One region of the Paenibacillus sp. FSL W8-0919 genome, then DNA from elsewhere that is predicted to be linked to it. Evidence: riboswitches for the same ligand, from Rfam matches in the RefSeq annotation. Region 1 holds a riboswitch; the other holds the start of a gene.
The links. Region 1 has a riboswitch for cobalamin ahead of NST44_RS11250 (ABC transporter substrate-binding protein). Riboswitches for the same ligand answer to the same signal wherever they lie in the genome.
Positions count from the first base shown of each region.

Region 1 (10,328 bases):
GCTATGCAAGACTGAATCATATCGTTAACCGGTATGTGGACCGGCGCTACGATTGCAGTGATCCCGTGAAGGACATGCACAGCTTCATTCGCGGCTGCGGATACCCGGAGGATGCGACGGCCGGGTTATTAACCGCCGTCCGGCTGAAATATGCGTCAATCTGGGAGGAGGGCGGCTCCCAGGCTTCCATTCTGTGCTGCTCGACGGCCGGAACAGGCAATGCCGCGCGGGCAGGCATCAGCCGGACCACCTTCGCCGCCTATCAGCCTGGCACGATCAATATCATGCTGATGATCGACGGGCGGATGACGCCTGCCTGCATGGTGAACGCGATCCTGACCGCTACGGAAGCGAAAGCGGCAGCGCTCGGTGATTTGGGGATTGCAGATCACGAAACCGGGGCTGCTGCTACCGGGACGACGACCGATGCGATCGTGCTCGCCGTCAGCGGGAATGAAGCCTACGGGGTGGAACACCGCTATGCCGGCACCGCAACCGACCTCGGCGGCATGATTGGACGCCTTGTGTATAACAGCGTTACGGAAAGCGTTCGAACAGAAAGAGAAGAGCGGTTATGACAGCGGTCTGGATCCTATGGGCGGCCGTTGTGATCGATCTGCTGATCGGTGATCCCAGATGGCTTCCGCACCCCGTCATTGGCATAGGTAAAGCGATCCGTGCAGTGGAGAAGCGGATTCGCACCCGTACCCAATCGCCGGCAGGATTGAAGCGGGCCGGCATTCTGCTCCCGCTCATTGTTGCAGGCGGGGCGTATGCGATTACGCTGCTGCTCCTGCTGCTGTGTGCCTCTATTCATCCTTGGCTGGCCGCAGGCGCAGAGGCGGTGCTCATTGCGACAACCATTGCCGTAAAAGGACTGCGCGATGCCGGCCTTGAGGTGTACGGCCATCTTCGTGCCGGAGACCTTCCGGCTGCCCGCCGCTCGCTGGGCATGATCGTAGGAAGGGACACGGCCCATTTGGATGAGCCGGAAATCGTACGGGGTACGGTGGAGACGGTGGCGGAAAATATCGTCGATGCGGTCATCTCCCCGCTGCTGTATGCCCTCATCGGCGGGGCGCCCTTGGCGATGGCTTACCGGGCGGTGAACACGCTTGATTCGATGGTGGGGTACAAGAATGAGAAATACGAGCATCTTGGCTGGGCATCGGCCCGGCTGGATGATATCGCGAACTGGATTCCCGCCCGGCTGACGGCGGGGCTGGTGGCGATCTCGGCCGCGATGTTCTCCTTGCCTTGGCAGAAGTCCATCGCTACCGTCCGAAGAGATGCGAGGAAACACCCGAGCCCAAACAGCGGATTTCCGGAATCGGCGGTGGCCGGTGCGCTCGGCATTCGCCTTGGCGGGGAAAATTCTTATCAAGGGATCGTTTCGTTCCGGGCATATATGGGAGATCCGGAGCGGGCGCTGAATGCGGAGGACATCCGCATCACGACCCGGCTGCTCCTCGCGGCTTCGGTGATTTTTACCGTGATCGGCACCGCCGTATTGGCGATCGTTATCGCCGCAGGCGGGGGAGCATGGGTATGAGGGAGCCGAAGGATATCGTGAATGCAAACGATGAGGACGTAGGACTGGATGCGATACAAAGCAATAAGGCAATTGACGCAAACGCCGCATTGGAAGCGATCGATGGGGATCAGGCAAAAGCCTTGAACGAAGCGAACGACGTGAATGAGGCGATAGACGCGATTGATGCAAAAGACGCAAAAGACGCAAAAGACGCAAAAGACGCAAAGGACGCAAAGGATGCAAAGGACGTGAAAAATGCACATCCTGCACACTTTGCATACCATACGGAGGATAAGAGGGATATTCAACTACTTGAAAAAGATACGAGTCCGCTGCAGGTTGTCCTGCACCTGGTCCGGCACGGCGTTACGCGGTGGAATCAGGAGCGGCGATACCTTGGCCATGAGGATCAGGGCGTGATCTCCGCGGAGCTGGAACAGCTGGCCCCGCTGGCGCGGCGGCTCCAAGGCCTGCAATGGGCACGCGTATACTGCAGCGACCTGCTCAGATGCAAGCAGACCCTTCGCTATTTGCTGACTGGTGACGAGGTCCATAGCCCGGGTCTAATCGGGAATACGGAAGTTTTGCCAATTCCGGGAGCGGTGTATGACCGCAGGCTGCGCGAGCTTCATTTCGGGGAGTGGGAGGGGAAAACCTACGAGGATTTGAAGAATAACCCGTTATATCGCCGCTGGATTGAGAACCCTGCAGCTGTTACTCCGCCGGGCGGAGAGAGCTGGGAAGCCTTCGCGTCCCGGATTCAGCATTTTTTGGCGGGATTGCACCAAGATCTATGCCGCAGCTTTGAGAATGACGAGAACGGTGAAGCCAGGGGCCGGGATTCCAAAAGAATTCCCGACTTGCTGGTCGTCACGCATGGCGGCGTGATTCGCCAGATCGCGGCGGCTACGGTTCCGGATACCCCTTTTTGGAGCCTGCGCATCCTGCCGGGTGAGGAGCTGAGGCTGAAGCTGGCATGGAACGGACAGAGCTGGCAGGGTAAGATAATGGGCTGACAGCCCTGCCATACCAATGGGCAAGCAGCGTAGGCAATCCATAAGAGGACACATCAATGGAGCGCCAGATCGAGATGCAGTATATGCTGGATGCCCTGCACGCCCATGACCCGGTATCCCCTGTCACGAAAGCCGGCTTGAAGATAGACGTGACGGGCATGCTCATTGCGGGCGTTTACCGCCAGGGCAATCTCGTTCACTCCCGGCAGTCGCGAGCGAATAAATTCGGGCAGCAGGCGCATGGCAGCCTGGCCGTAGCCCCGCCCCTGCTCCTTGTGATCAACGGATAGGGCGCGAAGGAGCACGGCGCTTTGGTTCGGCGTATAACGGGCGATACGTTCCCCGCGATCCAGGACGAAGAAGGCGACGGGCTTATCCGCCGCGAGCAGAACGACCGGCAGCTTGTCCTCCGTGGGCGGATAACCGTGCTTCTTCATCGCATCGTCCGGAAGCAAAGTGAATCTTCGCTGGTGCTCCGGGAGGGAGAATTGACTCAGCGCGGGAAGATGCTCGGGTTCCAGAACGGTCAGACGAAGTCTCTCCGGCTTTTGGTTTGAAGGAATTTTCATCACGGATTCACTCCCCGTTTTCAAAAAGATGTGATTTCAGGCGAATAATGAACGATAACGAGAACTATCAGTACCATTATACTCGAAGAATGGGATAATCCTTTAGTTGTAAGGGCGGGGGTTATCCCCTATAATCGTGTTCAGAGAAATCCAGCTTGGCTATATAAGCATGATTCATATGATTTGCGAGGGTCCTGAACAGGCAGCCGGGTATTGACGGACTGCCATTCGGGTTAATAGGGAAGCCGGTGCAAATCCGGCACGGTCCCGCCACTGTGAAGCAGGAGACTCCTCCTTAATGCCACTGGGCGCTGATGCGCTTGGGAAGGCGGAGAAGTCGTTAGGCCTGTAAGTCAGGAGACCTGCCCTCGGCAATGAATGACGGTCCTTCGAGGAGAGGATTACGTTCACTTGGACCCGTTTTGATCGCGGGAGCGGCAGGAGCTGTGGAGGTACAGCTTTCCGGCAATAAGCCGCTTTGTTGATGATCAATGCTATATGTTCGCAGGTGTCCTGAAGCTGAAACGTAATCCCCGATTCCTTATTCGTCAAGGAATCGGGGATTTTTGCTGGAGAACGAGAAGGCAATGCCGGCCTCCTGTTTCCCGCTCCGGGGAAACACCGGTATTCCTCTTCCTAACGGATAGCAGGGGTACCCGGAGGTTTAGGTCCCGGCGGAACCAGCCGGCTCTCCTTATACATGCGAGGACAGTCGTTTTCATACCCGGTAAGGATCGGAATTGAAGTTGTGAAATATGCAGGCTAGGGTTCTCAATGATGACGTAGGGGGAAACAAGAAAATGAAAGCAATGTTGAAATCATGGTCCGTCTTGATCGTGGCGATGCTGATGGCGCTGTCGCTGATCGCCTGCGGAAACGCCGAGGATGCCGCGCCGAATAGTGCGCCTTCGGAAACGCCTGCCCAGCAGGAGAAGCCGGCTGAACAGCCTGCGGAGGAGCAGGGTGCGCTGAAGACGCAGTATCCGCTCACCGTTAAGGATGCGACCGGAACGGAGGTCACCTTCGAGAAGGCGCCGACCCGTATCGTATCCCTGGCTCCGTCCGAGACGGAAAAGCTGTTTGCCCTCGGGCTGGACGAGGAAATCGTAGGCGTGTCCGATCTGGATGATTATCCGGAAGCCGCGAAATCCAAGCCGAAAATGGGAGGCTTCCAGGTGAATGAAGAGGCTGTAATCGCAGCCGAGGCCGATGTCGTGTTCAGCGCGTCGATGAATGCGGAAAACGCGGAGAAGCTCCGCGGGATGGGCGTGAAATTGTTCGTTAACGATCCGTCCACGATTGAAGAAGTCATGTCTTCCATTACGCTGGTCGGACAAATTACCGACCGTCAGGAAGAAGCGCAGGCTGTGGTCGGGCAGATGCAGCAGGAGCTGGCAAGCGTTACGGAAGCGGTGAAATCCGTGAAGGAAGAGGACAAGAAGAAAGTGTACGTCGAGTTCTCGCCGGGCTGGACCGTCGGCAAAGGCGAGTTCATGGATGAGATGATCACGCTGGCCGGCGGCGTCAACGCAGCCGGGGATACAGAGGGCTGGTTCGAAATTAGCGAGGAGAACATTATTGCGGCGAATCCGGATGTCATTCTGTATTCGAGCAATGTTGTCGACGAAGCCACCAAGAAAACGCTGGACCAGATGATTAAAGAGCGCGACGGTTGGGATCAGATCGAAGCGATCAAGAACGACCGGGTCATTGCGATGGACGATAATCTGCTGAGCCGTCCGGGGCCGCGCGTCACGCAAGGTTTGATTGAAGTGGCCAAAGCCGTTTATCCGGAACTGATGACACCATGAGACAAAAACTGGCGGGTTACGGAACGGCCGGCATTGTCCTGCTGCTGTTGACTTTGATCGTCAGCCTCGGAATCGGCTCGGTCCACCTGCCTGTTAGCGAGATTGGAGCGATGCTGCTGCATCGGCTGCCTTGGCTCGGCGATGCGATCGTCCCCGGCTGGGAGGTATCCTCCGAGCAGATTTTAATGAAGGTGAGGCTCCCGCGCATTCTGCTGGGAATGCTGGTCGGCGCCTCGCTTGCGGTGGCAGGAGCGGCGTTTCAAGGCGTGCTGCGCAATCCGCTGGCTGATCCTTTTACGCTGGGCGTGTCTTCCGGAGCAGCGCTTGGAGCGGCGTCCCTCATTTTTTTCGGGATGGAGTATTCCTTTGCCGGAGGCTACACGCTGCCGCTGGTTGCCTTTCTGACCGGAGCGGGTACGCTGTGGGTCGTTCTGCTGCTGGCACGGGATCAGGGGAAGCTGCCGGTGCACGGACTCATTTTATCCGGGGTCGTAATGCAATCCTTTCTCGGCGCCGTCGTTTCCTTCTTAACGGTGATGTCCAAAGACACGGTGAACCAGATCCTGTTCTGGACGATGGGAAGCTTGAGCATGCGCGGATGGTCCTACGTGGCCATCCTTTTCCCGTATTTTGGGGTAGGGCTTATTTATTTGTGGAGCCGCTCGCGGGCTTTGAATCTGCTGTCGCTCGGCGAAAGGCAGGCTGCCCATACGGGACTGAACGTGGATCGGCTGAAGACCAGCGTTCTGGTCGTAGCTACGCTTCTTGCAGCCGCGGCCGTATCGGTCTCGGGCGTGATCGGATTTGTGGGACTGGTCGTGCCGCATATGATCCGGCTCATGACGGGCTCGGATTATCGTGTCATTATTCCGATATCCGCGCTGGGAGGCGCTATATTCATGGTGTGGTGCGATACGGCGGCACGATCCGTGCTCGCTCCGACTGAAATTCCGCTCGGGGTGGTCACTGCGTTTATTGGCGCTCCATTCTTTGCGTACTTGCTCTACCGGAACAAGAAGCGGCGCAGGGAGGGATTCTCATGATGATCGTTGCCCAAGGGCTGTCGAAGGCCTATGGCCGCACGCAGGTATTGTCGGAGGTCGAGCTTCGGGTCCGAAAAGGCGAATGGTGGGGCATCATCGGGCCGAACGGCAGCGGCAAGTCTACGCTAATGCAGCTGCTGTCCGGTGTGGAGCGGCCTTCCAAGGGAAGTGTTCGGCTTTTGGACCGCGATATCGGAAGCTATAGCCGCAAGGCGCTCGCCCGAATTATTGCCGTGCTCCAGCAGGAGGGACTGGACCCGACTGATTTTACAGTACGGGAAGTGCTCGAGATGGGGCGTTATCCATTCCTGAACTGGCTTGGTCGGGAGGAGCAGGATGCGGCACCCCTGATTGACAGCATCATGGAGAAGCTGGAGCTTCGCGATATTCAGGAGCGGCGTCTTACGGAGCTGAGCGGCGGCCAGCGGCAGCGGGTTGCGCTCGGCAAGGTGATGGTGCAGGAGCCGTCGCTCTTGATGCTGGATGAACCGACGACCTACCTCGATATTCATTACCAGCTTCAATTCATGGAGATGGTGGATGCTTGGAGACAGACGTCGAAAATTACCGTAATCAGCGTCCTGCACGATTTGAATCTGGCCGCGCAGTTTTGCGATAAGCTGCTCGTGCTTCATGAGGGGCGCGTTGCAGGAATGGGGTCACCGGAGGAAGTGCTGACCGAGGCGTATATCAGCCGGATATTCCGGGTCATGCCTTCCGTCGTCAAGCACCCCGAGAACGGCGCGCCGCAGGTGCTGCTCACCGCGAACCGGTCGAGAAAATAAGGACCGGCAAGCCTTGTCCTTGCCCGGAGCGCACGGATTCGGATAAAGTAAAAGCAAGCGAGATAAGTAAAAAGGAGGCTTCGTGCATGAAGGAGCTCATGGACCGATTGACGCGATCGGTTGGAACAATCACCGCGCCCGATGCCCGGGCGCAGGCGGAAGCCGCCGCCTATTTGGACAAGCTGACGAAACCTCCCGGGAGCCTTGGCAAGCTGGAATCGCTGGCGATTCAGCTCGCGGGAATTACGGGGACGATCAAGCCCTCATTCGAGAAAAAGGCCGTCGTGGTCATGGCCGGCGACCATGGGGTGTGCGAGGAGGGCGTCAGCGCCTTCCCGTCGGAAGTAACGCCCCAGATGGTCATGAATTTCCTGAACGGCGGCGCTGCCGTCAATGTATTGGCCCGTCAAGCGGGCGCGGACGTGCTGTGCGTGGATATCGGCGTTGCGGCGGACCTGTCCCATGAACGTCTCCTTTCCCGTAAAATTAATAAAGGAACGAAAAATATTGCAAAAGGGCCTGCGATGACGAGGGCGGAGGCGGAGCAGGCGATTCTGACCGGCGCCGAGGTAGCCGCCGAGCTCTACTCCCATGGAACCCGGGTGTTCGTGACCGGGGAAATGGGGATCGGCAACACGACGCCGAGCGCCGCCGTCTTCGCGATTCTGTCCGGCAAGCCTCCGGCTGAGGTCGTGGGGCGGGGAACCGGCGTTAGCGACGAGCGGCTGATGCATAAGATCCGCGTTGTCGAGCAGGCCATTACGGTCAATGGCCCCCTGGCTGAAGATCCGGTGGATGTGCTGGCCAAGGTCGGCGGGTATGAGATCGGCGGTCTGGCCGGACTCATTCTCGGCGCGGCGGCCAAGGGTTGCCCTGTCGTTATCGACGGCTTCATATCCAGTGCAGCCGCTCTGATCGCTGCGGCGATTTGCCCCGAATCGCGTTCCTATATGATCGCTTCCCATAATTCGAAGGAGCGTGGACATGCCCTGCTGCTGCAAGTGCTGGAACTGTCTCCGATGCTGCATATGGACATGCGTCTTGGCGAAGGAACCGGGGGCGTGTTATGCCTTCATATGATAGAAGCCGCCTGCCGGATTATGAGCGAGATGGCAACCTTCGAAAGCGCGGGAATAAGCGGAGGCGAATTATGAACCCATTAAGCTCGCTCGTAACGGGAGGCGCCCGGAGCGGCAAGAGCTCGTTCGCCGAGAAGCTCTGCATGAAACGGTCGTCCTCGGGCCTTTATATTGCGACGGCTCAGGCGTATGACGATGAAATGAAGGAACGGATTCGGATTCATCAGGACAGGCGCAGCGATGCGGATTATCGCTGGGAGACGGTCGAAGAGCCCGTCGCCTTGCCGGAGCTGCTCGAAACGCTCGGCCAATCGGCATCGGATGCGCCAGCGGTCGTCGTGGATTGCCTGACGCTGTGGCTAACGAACGTGCTGCTTCAGGTCGAGCCGGAAGGAGCTGCGGCTATGGAGGAACGGCTGCAGCTGGATATCGGCAGGCTGGCCCGAGCCGTTCAGACGTATCCCGGAACGGTGATTCTGGTAACGAACGAAGTGGGATCGGGGATCGTCCCCGAGTACCCGCTCGGCCGAATATTCCGCGATTGGGCTGGGATGATGAACCAGCGGCTGGCACGGGTCTGCCATGAAGTATTTCTCGTAACCGCGGGGATTCCGATGGAAATCAAGAGCAGGGAGTATCGAATATGAACAGGATGATGGAAGCGGCTGCGGCCGCTTTTCAATTTTTATCAAGGTTTCCGATCCGGCGGGAGATTCCCTTTACCCCGGAGGTTCAGCAGCGAAGCGTTGTCTTTTATCCGCTGGTAGGGGGCGTGATCGGCCTGACAGTGGCACTGCTGGGGTGGGGATTAAGCTTAGCTCTCCCGGTCTTTCCGGCATCGGTTATCACATTGACCGTCTGGGTGGGGCTGACGGGCGGTCTTCATCTGGACGGATGGATGGACAGCGCGGACGCCCTCCTTAGCCATCGGTCGCGGGAGCGGATGCTCGAGATTATGAAAGACAGCCGGGTTGGGGCAATGGGGGTTATCGCCTGCACGCTGCTTCTGCTGCTGAAGGCTTCGCTGATTCAATCGATTTTTGAGCTGTCGGGCGGGGACTTGAAGCAGGAAGCTCTTCTGCTTGTGCTCGCACCCGTCTGGAGCCGTTGGTTTATGGTGCACGCAATGTACCGCTGGCCTGTAGCAAGAGGCAGCGAAGGGCTGGCTGCATTGTTCAGCGGATTATCCAGCCTGCGGAGGCTGCAGGCCGGCTTGATGGCGGTTCTGGTCACGCTCGGGGTCATCGTCATGCTGGGGCTGGTCACGGATTCAACACATCTTTGGATCACCGGATTAGCGGCACTCGTTCTTGCGCCGTTCCTTACCTGGTTGATTGGAGCGGCCGTGGCAGGACGTATGAGCCGGCGCCTCGGCGGCCTCACGGGAGACACCTACGGCGCATTGAATGAACTGCTTGAAGCAGCCGTTCTGTTATTTGTGGTTCTGCTCCTCCAGCATTGGGGATAGGATAGAAGTAAATGAATTTATCTTGGTAATCCGATCTGTATAATCGAATTGATCGGATGCCGGGAGCACCAATTTCCGATAAGAATCGGGAAGAACGGGTAATGTAATGTTTAGAGTGGGCGGTGAGTTGGAAATGAATACATACTAGCGCACTTATCCCCACAAGGATGGTACAACTTAATCCGAAATGAGAATGGAGGAAGCAAAGGATGGAAACGCTTTGGGTCGTTATCAATGTCCTTGTTTTGATTCTGCTGGTCGGTATTTTGTACTGGATGCAGAAAAAGCATTACTCGTTTACCAAGCGTGTCTTCGCGGGCTTGGGTCTGGGCGTTCTGTTCGGCGTCGTTCTGCAGCTCGTTTACACTTCTGACTCCGATATCGTGGCCGATTCAGCGGATTGGTTCAATTTGGTCGGCTACGGCTACGTCCGGCTGCTGCAGATGATGGTCATTCCGCTGATCATGGTATCGATCATCTCGGCTATCACCAAGCTGAAGGGCGGGCGCAATCTCGGGAAAATGAGCGGGCTCATCATCGCCGTGCTAATGCTGACGACCGCGGTGGCCGCGACCGTCGGGATCACGACCGCGCTGTCCTTTGATCTGTCTGCGGTCAACATTCAGGGCGGAGCGGCAGAGGAGGAGCAGGGCGCACTGCTGCAGGAGCGGCTTGGAGACATCGAGGATCGTACACTGCCGCAGCAGATCCTTGATTTCATACCGAGCAATCCGTTTGAGGATATGACGGGCGCGAGAAGAACGTCCACGATCGCGGTCGTTATTTTCTCGGCCTTCATCGGGATTGCCGTGCTTGGCCTGGACCGGAAAAATAAAGAGCAGGCCGATACGTTCCGCGGCATCATCTCCTCGGTCTATGGGGTTGTCATGCGCATCGTGACGCTTGTGCTTCGCCTGACGCCTTACGGCATTCTCGCGTTGATGGCCAAGACCATCGCGACGACGAATCTGCAGGTTATTTTGAACCTGATTGATTTTGTCTTGGCTTCCTACGTGGCGTTGA
Region 1 covers NZ_JBBOPV010000001.1:2,522,298-2,532,625, forward strand. The annotation lists gene NST44_RS11230 (adenosylcobinamide amidohydrolase) at 1-578, shown strand, start outside; gene cbiB (adenosylcobinamide-phosphate synthase CbiB) at 575-1,552, shown strand; gene NST44_RS11240 (histidine phosphatase family protein) at 1,549-2,550, shown strand; gene NST44_RS11245 (GNAT family N-acetyltransferase) at 2,604-3,119, opposite strand; cobalamin riboswitch at 3,292-3,503, shown strand; gene NST44_RS11250 (ABC transporter substrate-binding protein) at 3,920-4,930, shown strand; gene NST44_RS11255 (FecCD family ABC transporter permease) at 4,927-5,973, shown strand; gene NST44_RS11260 (ABC transporter ATP-binding protein) at 5,973-6,758, shown strand; gene cobT (nicotinate-nucleotide--dimethylbenzimidazole phosphoribosyltransferase) at 6,845-7,912, shown strand; gene cobU (bifunctional adenosylcobinamide kinase/adenosylcobinamide-phosphate guanylyltransferase) at 7,909-8,484, shown strand; gene cobS (adenosylcobinamide-GDP ribazoletransferase) at 8,481-9,305, shown strand; gene NST44_RS11280 (L-cystine transporter) at 9,515-10,328, shown strand, end outside.

Region 2 (10,328 bases), 2.0 Mb from region 1:
AAACATCTCAATGAATGGTACATGCTCTGGATTGGGCGATCTTGTTATTTCAATGAAAAAGAAAGCAAACACTTTCCCTAAAGGAAAATCTGTGTTTGCTTTCTTTCGTTAATCAAGCTTTTTCTTTTTCTGATCATTAGAACCAACCTCATACAAAATGCATCTATACCGAATCACTGGTCAGCCGTATTCATTGCCTGTATTTCCACTATATCGATGAGCATGCGGGATTCTGCCATCAACGGTGGTATAACCTTCAAAATAATGATAGTGCCCACCACCTGCCAAGGGAATGGCAGGACCCGTTGTTCCTCTAATCATGTGCTTGTGCTGGTCATTAAACGATGTTTGAGCATGATAGTTATGGACGTGTGGAACACCACTCGGAGCTGGTTCAGTTACACCCACGTAATGATGGTAATGTCCAACATCAAAGGATGTATCTCCTTCAAAGGGATGAACATGAACGTTAACTGGCCTTCCATCCCAAGATGTAAGAAAAAGTTGATGTGAATGTCCGGAACCGGAGTCATCGGAATGAACAACAAATCCCGTTACTTGTATTTCCATCACTTAAGGCCTCCCTTACATTAAAACAGGATTTCTTTTTTGTTTACCTTCATGCCGCTCAATGACCGGTCGAACATGTCGAGTATGAATAAGAATCGTTCGGCTTCACGAAACACGTGATCTGCTAATAGAGGGTGAATGATGCTTTTGATTCGACACTGCTCAATCAAATCGCGCGCAGTCTTCTTAAAATCTCGCAAGGATTTGACTGAAACGCGGTTTTCATCAACAAATTGACTAAGCAGTGGATGTGTTTGCGATTGTGGACGCATGGAACTTAAGTCGATGGCTTGAAACATCAACGTATCGAATTCTTGGCTAAACTCTCTAGCCTGTTCCACTAATTTTCGCTCGGATGGATCAAGCAGATGACCTATAAATTTTGCATGGTCAGCCATTATTTTCAGGAAAAAGACATTTTCATCAATAATCGCATCAGGCAATGGTTCAAGTCTCCCGCTATTGAGCTCCTCCAACCGATTTCTAAAGTAATTTGCTTCCCGGCTAACATGATCGACAAGCAAGGGAAAATTGTTTCCCCCAGGAAGCTGGCACCTAAGTATAAGCCCAAGGACCTTTCTCTTAAATGCCCAAATGTGTGAAGCTGCATTGCGGACTTCTGAATTAAACTGTCTAATGGTTTCGGGATCCGTATCTGCTTGATATGAATGTGCTCTTCTTTCAATATCCTCAAATATTGCATAGAATTGGTTAGCCTCATTAATTAACTGCGTATCTTCACACCTAAATCCAAGTCGAAGAAATAAAGAATGTTCTTTCATAATGCGTGACCAAAAACGTATTTCGTCTAATGATCTGATTACAAAAGGATCCGACAAACCATCTCCCACCTTTCAGCACACTACAAGACAACCATAGATATTGTCATGTTATCAGAGCGTATGAGGATGGCATGTTTCAATATGCTACTGGAGAACAAAAAATCAATTAAAGAGCTAATTCACAAAAATTCCTCATCAGATATCCTGCTGGGACAGGAAAATTTCGCCGGGGTTTCCCGTCGCGTTTTAGTTCCCTTTGGGAGCGGCGCGTTTATTAACGTTACCTTTCAAATCGGAAGCCCGCTTATCTTGGTACTTCCACTGCCTGACCGGTGCCTCCCCAAATAGAAAGAGCGTCCATTTCAACGCTCAAATCACATGGAAGCTAGCCACAAAAAATAAAGACGTTCTTCTAATTGCCGAAGAACACCTTTAGCACTTTAATTTATTCGGATGATTAAAAAATGTGTTTTATATAACAGCTTTAGTTTTCTTGCGGCTTACCCGTTTATTATTCCTCACCGACACCCCCAGTTTGATGTCTACCGGGCATATTCTACGGTATTTTAGGCATGAGTTTCGCTCTCTTTTACTGCTCCATTTTATTGTGTTTCTGCAACCTGCTTTGCTGCGAATGTAGAGCTGAAACCGATGCTTATAGACGGTTCGTTTTTTTCTGACAACCAAACAAAACGTGACTCGAACGGGACTGAAGCCATGCCGGACGGAATGATTCTTGCCCTTAAGCGCCAGCGGAACCCATCTACTTTCTTCAGCACCGATTGAAAAAACAGAACTGCCTGTAAGAATTTTAGTCTCCTTCATCCTGTATTCACCTGAACGGTCCCTTTCACACGATAGGTTCCCGGGGGCAAATCGCCAAATAGGTAGAGCCCCCCTTGATTCGTACGCGTAATCTGGATGATCTGTTCCACTCCTGCGTTTAACCTATAGAGCGCCACTAGGGCATTGGGTATCGCTGCTCCAGTTGCTTGGTCTGTCACGATACCACTTACAGTCCCTGTATTTGCATCCGGATCGACTGTCAGGTTGATGTCAAGGGGGGCATATTCAGGACCTTGGATCGTTACAGTGGCACTTTGGCTTGATAAAAATCCGGCTAGGGTAGCCTGAACGAAATAGGTACCGTCCGGAAGCTCAGCAAACAAATACTGTCCGGATGCGTTGGATGTCAAGGTTCCGATCGGAGTAACCGTGCCCCCATTGATTTGAAAAAGACTAACCAAAGCATTATTCACAGGTTCATTATTCGAAACGTTCCTTACGATGCCAAACAATGCTCCTCTCGTTGCTGCGGGGTTTGGCTGTAAAGTAATCGAAACTTGTGTTGGTCGACCTTGGGTAACTGTTAGCGGAATACGGACAGGTGTCAGGTAGCCAGGTTCAGCAGCAGTGATTAAATAAGAGCCTACTGGAATATCTGGTATGATATATTGCCCCTGAGGGTTGCTGTTAACATGCTCAAATGGCACCCCTTGAGAAGTATATAACTGTACTGTGGCAAAGGGGATCGGATTTCCATTCGGCAGCAGCACTGTCCCCTGCACGACACCAACGGAGGTGTTGGGTGAGGCTTGAAGTGCTAAATTGACACTCTCTTCTTCATGTCCATCTACGGTAACTGGAGCACTTGGTTGAAGTTTATACAAGTCGGAAATCGGCAAAACAACACCTCCTTTCACCAATCGTTCAACTCAATATATGCTTGGGCGTTTATAAGCGACTGGTCTATTGACGATACTCTTACTTTTTAAGCAGTTACTAACCTGAACAACGTCGAAAAAGCTTTCTGTCGATGATTTTGCCTCTTGCTTATGTATTTGGCATTCCGAATAAGCTGACTATCGTGTAGGAGAGCTTTCATGGGGACGGTAAATCGCCGCCCCCAAACCAAAGGGATGATCCATGAGTTTGACATGACATCACAACAGAGATAATGAATTCTAAACAAATTTACAATGTTTTTCTTGCCGTTGTGTGATTAAATCCAAAAAGTTCCTAAGATAATAACCAAGAGAATAAATAAAACCAGGACAATACCTACTGTATTCCCATAGCCGTTGTAACAAGGTTTTTCGTAACCCACTGATATTTACCTCCTCGCATTTTGGAATAGTACAGTTTATGAGCATAGACGCCCTTAGACTGGACATTTCGGTAATAATGTTCAGAATGTGCGAATGTATCATGGAGATAGATTTCTGATCAACCATTTAATTCATTTCACGAACTATCACGCCCCTGCAGGAAATAAAAAAACGCGGAATTGAACCCCCGACCTACGCATTACAAGTGCGACACCGTAGGTTTCGGAAAGGTTCTACAGGGTTCCGGAGGTCTATTAGTTATGGGCTTTTATGCGCCTAAATCCGTTTAAGGTTCTCGAAGTATTTCTTGGCCGTTAGAAGATTTGTTAGAAGTTCTGTTAGAAGACTGAAGCCCGTGAGCTAATACTTCGGGGATTTTTAATGGGTATTCGGATTTTATGGTTGAAGTCAATGATATAACATCAGCAATGTAAATCGGGATAAATGGTTGAATCGTCTAAGCTAACGTTGGTATCCGGTCGGGCTGTGCACATTAGCAATCCATGAGAAACCGGGCATGCCGTTGGATGATAAAATTTTAGACATAGAGGAGGCTGCATATAGAACGTGTAATCCTGATGATGAATGTGCAAGAAAAACAGGGAGGAGAGTCAATCACATGGCAAAAATCGTTTTCGCGTTGAATCAGTCTCTGGACGGGTTCGTCGACCACATGGCACTTCAGCGCGACCCCATGCTATTCCTTCATTTCATCGAAGACGTGCGCGGTCTGACGGGTATGCTGTACGGGCGCCGTATGTACGAGACTATGCGATATTGGGACGGAGACCCTTTTGAATGGGATGCGCAGGAACGGGAATACGCAGCTGCGTGGCAAAGCAAACCGAAGTGGGTGGTGTCGAGGACGTTAAAGTCCGTCGGACCGAACGCTTCTCTGATCGAGGGCGACCTCTCAGCGGCCATACGGGGGCTGAAGAAGGCTCAGCATGAAGGGGATATTGAAGTTGCCGGGCCGGAGTTGGCGCACAGTCTAACGGAGCTCGGTCTCGTTGATGAGTATCGACTCTATCTCCATCCCGTCGTGCTGGGTCACGGCAAGCCGTTCTTCGCCGGTCCGCGGCCGCCGCTGCGCCTCGTGGCAAGCGATCGCATTGGCGAGCAGGTGATCAGGTTGACCTACGTTCCCGCTTAGTTTTCTGTGTGTTAGTCTAGAATTTATTTTTCAAAAGGATATTGAATCCCTAATTGATGGCGAAAAACCCACTTTACTTGACTAAAGGGTAGAAAAATGGTAGAAGATCGGCCAAAAACACAAAAAAGACTCGGTCTCCGAAAACTCGGAAAACCGCGCCGTTATTGACTTTCTAAGGATGCTGGTGAAGGGAATTGAACCCCCGACCTACGCATTACGAGTGCGTTGCTCTACCCCTGAGCTACACCAGCAAATTTATTGAAGTTGTCATTCGTTTTTGAAACAACAAAATATATTATATTCCTTCGGCGGGAAAATGCAAGCCCCTCATTAATGGAAAAAACACCCTACAGGAGGGATTGCATTACCCGCCTAATTTCTCCTGCACCGATTGGATCTTCTGCTTGCTTGAGGATGCCCGGTCGCGCCGGTCGTCGATTTTGACGGAGGTGGATACCCGCTTAGCCCCTGACAAGAACGGCGCCTCGTGCAACGCCTCGATCGCACGCCAAATCATAGGGAGCTCCCCTTCAATAATCGTGCTCATCGAAGTCAATTCGTACGTAATTCCCTCCTGTTGCTTCAATATACGCTGCATTTCCGCCACATATGAGCTTAAGCTGGTCGTTGCCGTTCCGATCGGAATGACCGTTACTTCTGCAATTGCCATCACAATAACCTCCCTCGAAGCATTCCATTCATCCACACCGTGGTTGAATCCGATATAGATATCATATCAAATTCCGGGGCGTCTTTTCAAAATTTCGCAAAGTCGTCAACACACAATATCTTGTATGTCCAAGATCAAATTTTTATATGGGTCATACGATCCGTTGTCAAAACGCAACCGATGCGGAATCCGCGCAAAAACCGTCGCATTTGGTCACAATCCATGGAATCTTGAGCGGTTTTGACGGTTGGCCAACTAGCATATTACCTGTCCGTTTGCTATAATTCTCCTTGCGTTTATTTTTAAGAAATTGGTTTACAGATACAAGATATTGGGTTAAATTAGATTAACGACAACCAAATATAGTGTATACAGGTGCCGCGCTAGCCTATCAGGCAGCCCGGCTTAATAGGGAAGCATGGTGAAAATCCATCACGGACCCGCCACTGTAAAGGCCTCGGGGCTGTTATGCATACGCAGCTGCCGGCAGTTTGGCAATACGTCACTGAAGTTCCCCGAAAGCGAACTTTGGGAAGACGCCGAATATGTACGGCCTAAGTCAGGAGACCTGCCTGTATACTTCAGACACCGACCTACGGGGTTATAGGGATGTGTTCGTGAAACTTGCGTCTGTACATAACATCATGCCCGCATATGGGCTTATGTCAGCTTTATTCAAACCATCCACAGCGCACGGACATTTTCAAGCCTGCCCTTAGGTTTTAGAAAATGTTTTTTTCATGTTCTTTTTTCAATTTCCCCCAAAGAAAGCGAGGATTTTTGTATGCCCCAGCTCGTAGTTAAACCAAACAACCGTCAGCTTGCCTTCGATGAAATCCGCCTCTCCGTCTATGCCGACCGGATCCTGAAGGGATTGGACATGCTAGACAAGGAGCGCCTGCTTCGAGGCGTGAATTCCAAACTCCGCGGTGAGCAAGTTACCGGCGAGGAAATCAGCAATGCCTTCACGATGTCCGCGCTTGAGCTCGTATCCAAGGAAGAGCCTGACTGGAAATTTGCGGCGGCTCGTTCATTCCTGACATCTTTATATAAAAAGGCGGCCCACAACCGCCGCTACAAAGCCTATCCGGAAGAGCCATACGGCGCTTTCTATCCGCTCATTACGGAGCTCGTCCAGAAGGGCATCTATCGTGAAGACCTTCTGACCTGCTATACGAAGGAGCAAATCGAGGAGCTTGGCGAGTGCATTGATCCAAGCCGCGACCTGCTGTTCGATTACATCGGTCTCTTGACGCTGGCCGAGCGTTACCTTGCAACGGATTTCGACGGGCGCGTGATGGAGCTCCCGCAGGAGCGCTACATGGTCATTGCCATGTTCCTCATGCACCAGGAGCCTGAAGACAAACGCCTCGAGCTTGTTAAGGAAGCGTACTGGGCAATGAGCAATCTGTACATGACGGCCGCAACGCCAACGATGTCCAACGCCGGCAAGAAGGTCGCAGGCCAGCTCTCCAGCTGCTTCATCGACACCGTTGACGATTCCCTGGAAGGCATCTTCGATTCCAACACCGACGTAGCCCGTCTTAGCAAAATGGGCGGCGGCATCGGCGTCTACCTCGGCAAGGTCCGCGCACGCGGCTCCGATATCCGCGGCCACAAGAACACCAGCTCCGGCGTCATCCCTTGGATCCGCCAGCTGAACAACACGGCGGTGAGCGTTGACCAGCTCGGCACACGCAAAGGCGCCATTGCGGTCTATCTGGACGTGTTCCACAAGGACATTTTGTCCTTCCTTGATCTGAAGCTGAACAACGGCGATGAGCGCATGAGAGCGCATGACGTGTTCCACGGCGTATGTCTGCCTGACCTGTTCATGGAGGCTGTTGAAGCCCGTGAAGAATGGAGCCTGTTCTGCCCGCATGAAGTGAAGAAGATCATGGGCTGGAAAGATGAGAACGGCCGCCCGCTCGGTCTTGAGGACTTCTACGATCAAACGCCGGGTCAAGGCGCGTTCCGCGAGAAATATGCGGAGGCCTTGGCGAATCCGAACCTGCCGCGCATTACCGTACAAGCGATCGATATTATGAAGCGGATCATGAAATCCCAGCTGGAGACCGGAACTCCGTACATGTTCTACCGCGATACGGTAAACCGTGCGAACCCGAACTCCGCACACGGCATGATCTACTCTTCGAACCTGTGCACGGAAATCATGCAGAACCAGTCGCCAACCGTGGTTGAGCAAGAAGAGCTCGTCACCAAAGACGGCCAAACCCGGATCGTGATTTCGAAAATCCCTGGCGATTTCGTTGTCTGCAACCTGAACTCCATTCACTTGGCGCGTGCAGTGCCTGCCGGCGTGTTGGAGCGGCTCGTACCGATCCAGGTTCGCATGCTGGACAACGTAATCGACATCAACAATATCGAAGTGCTGCAAGCTCAATATACGAACAGCCAGTACCGCGCTGTCGGACTCGGCACCTTCGGCCTGCATCATCTGCTGGCTCTCGAAGGCATCCGCTGGGAATCCGACGAAGCGGTTGAATACAATGATAATCTGTACGAACACATCAATTACCTGCTCGTGAAGTCCAGCATGGAGCTGGCCAAGGAAAAAGGCCACTATCCGAAATTCAAAGGCTCTGCCTGGGAAAGCGGCGAATACTTTACGTTCCGCGGTTACACCGACGGCGAGCATGAAGGTAAATTCGTAACGACCGAGCAGTGGCGCGAGCTGCAGAAGGAAGTTCAAGAGAATGGCGTCCGCAACGCGTGGATGTTCGCGATCGCACCGAACGGCTCCACGTCGATCATTGCCGGTTCTACGGCAAGCATCGACCCGCTGTATGAGCTGCTGTCTTATGAAGAAAAGACGACATATAAAGTAGCCAACCCGGCTCCGGATCTGTCTGAAAAAACAATCTGGTATTACAAAACAGCCTTCCTGATCGACCAGCATTGGTCCATTAAAATGGCTGCTGCCCGTCAACGTCATGTGGACCAGGCGCAAAGCTTCAACCTGTATGTTCGTCCTGACATCCGGGCATCGGAATTCCTGGACCTGCACCTGCATGCCTGGAAAGCCGGCATCAAGACAACGTACTATGTGCGCAGCCGTGCGCTGACGATTGAGGAATGCGAAAGCTGTGCTAGCTAACGAACCCACCCAAACCCTCCCTTCCAAGGGAGGGCCCCAAGGGCTCTGCCCTCTGGACACCCGCAAGCTTGTGAAATGAGACGGATGCGGCGCTTCTTCCAGGTACTTTGGTGCTAGGAGCGCTTTCTCCCTGCGGGAACGCTGGAATGTTGGCGCAGGGACGAATGAGTTAAAGCGTGCGTTTTTGGCGATGCTTCCAGCGGGGATCGCTCTCCCTTTGGGATTCGCTGCTCATGCGGCGCAAACACAATGAGCGGGCTGCTTGCGTGTTTGGTGCGACTTCCTGCAAGGATCGCTCTCCCTTCGGGATTTGCTGCTCATGCGGCGCAAACACAATGAGCGGGCTGCTTGCGTGTTTGGTGCAACTTCCTGCAAGGATCGCTCTCCCTTCGGGATTTGCTGCTCATGCGGCGCAAACACAATGAGCGGGCTGCTTGCGTGTTTGGTGCAACTTCCTGCAAGGATCGCTCTCCCTTCGGGATTTGCTGCTCATGCGGCGCGAACACAATGAGCGGACTGCTTGCGTGTTTGGTGCAACTTCCTGCAAGGATCGCTCTCCCTTCGGGATTCGCTGCCCATGCGGCGCGAACATAATGAGCGGGCTGCATGCGTGTTTGGTGCAACTTCCTGCAAGGATCGCTCTCCCTTTGGGATTCGCTGCTCATACGGCGCGAACATAATGAGCGGGCTGCTTGTGTGTTTGGTGCAACTTCCTGCAAGGATCGCTCTCCCTTTGGGATTCGCTGCTCATACGGCGCGAACATAATGAGCGGGCTGCTTGCGTGTTTGGTGCAACTTCCTGCAAGGATCGCTCTCCCTTCGGGATTTGCTGCTCATGCGGCGCAAACACAATGAGCGGGCTGCTTGCGTGTTTGGTGCAACTTCCTGCAAGGATCGCTCTCCCTTTGGGGATTCGCTGCTCATGTGGCGCAAACACAATGAGCGGGCTGCTTGCGTTTAGTCGAGCGCGAAGCGAACATCCGTTGAGTAAGCTATAAAAAAGACTACAAGGGTAAGGGTATCCAATCGGAGGAGTTTACGTCCGCCTTTGGGAGCCCTTTGCACCCTTCACAATACATTCAGGCAAAGGGCGGACAACAGCGGCCGGAGAGTGGATACCCGTCCTGTTGATACCCGCCCTACTATAAATGCAAGGAGAGAATGGTTATGCAAATGCAAAAAATATTCAATACCGAAGCACCTAACCGCTCCACACGGATCATTGAGGGCGAATGCTCAGGGATCCTCAACTGGAACGATATTCGGATGCCTCATATGTACAAGCTGTACAAGGTGCTGCTGCTGAACCACTGGATCGCGGACGAAATCCCGATGTCCAAGGATGCGCAGCAATTCCCGCACCTTGATCCGGAGGAGCAGCGCACCTTCAAGATCAACATCTCCCTACTGGCTGTGCTGGATTCCATGCAGACGATGTTTGTCGGCGACGTGAAGCGCTATTTCACCGACTCCTCGCTTGAGGCCATCTCGGCCATTATCGGGCAGCAGGAAGTCGTTCATAACCAATCCTACTCCTATGTGCTCTCCTCGATCGTTACGGAGCAGGAGCAAAAGGAAATTTTCGAATATTGGAAGCATGATCCGGTTCTCCTGGAGCGCAATCAGTTCATCTCGAACATTTACCAGAGCTTCCGGGACAATCCGTCGCCGCAATCCTTCTTTGAAGCGATGGTCGCCGACCTGATTCTCGAGGGCATTTTCTTCTATAGTACGTTCGCCTTCTTCTATAACCTGGCCCGTGATCAGAAGATGATGGCAACGAGCCAAATGATCTCCTACATTCAGCGTGACGAGAACCAGCATTGCTACTTCTTCGCTGAAGTGTTCAAGCAGCTGCTCAAGGACTTCCCTGAGCTGAACACGAAGGAGAACATCGATTACGTGTACCGCACGATCGATCGCGCGG
Region 2 covers NZ_JBBOPV010000001.1:535,619-545,946, forward strand. The annotation lists gene NST44_RS02230 (MerR family transcriptional regulator) at 1-14, shown strand, start outside; gene NST44_RS02235 (YmaF family protein) at 181-570, opposite strand; gene NST44_RS02240 (DUF2935 domain-containing protein) at 591-1,409, opposite strand; gene NST44_RS02245 (carboxypeptidase-like regulatory domain-containing protein) at 2,174-3,037, opposite strand; gene NST44_RS02255 (dihydrofolate reductase family protein) at 4,080-4,613, shown strand; tRNA gene NST44_RS02260 (tRNA-Thr) at 4,793-4,864, opposite strand; gene NST44_RS02265 (MTH1187 family thiamine-binding protein) at 4,978-5,283, opposite strand; cobalamin riboswitch at 5,640-5,873, shown strand; gene NST44_RS02270 (ribonucleoside-diphosphate reductase subunit alpha) at 6,068-8,401, shown strand; gene NST44_RS02275 (ribonucleotide-diphosphate reductase subunit beta) at 9,569-10,328, shown strand, end outside.
Region 2: another riboswitch for cobalamin. It lies ahead of NST44_RS02270 (ribonucleoside-diphosphate reductase subunit alpha); the one in region 1 lies ahead of NST44_RS11250 (ABC transporter substrate-binding protein).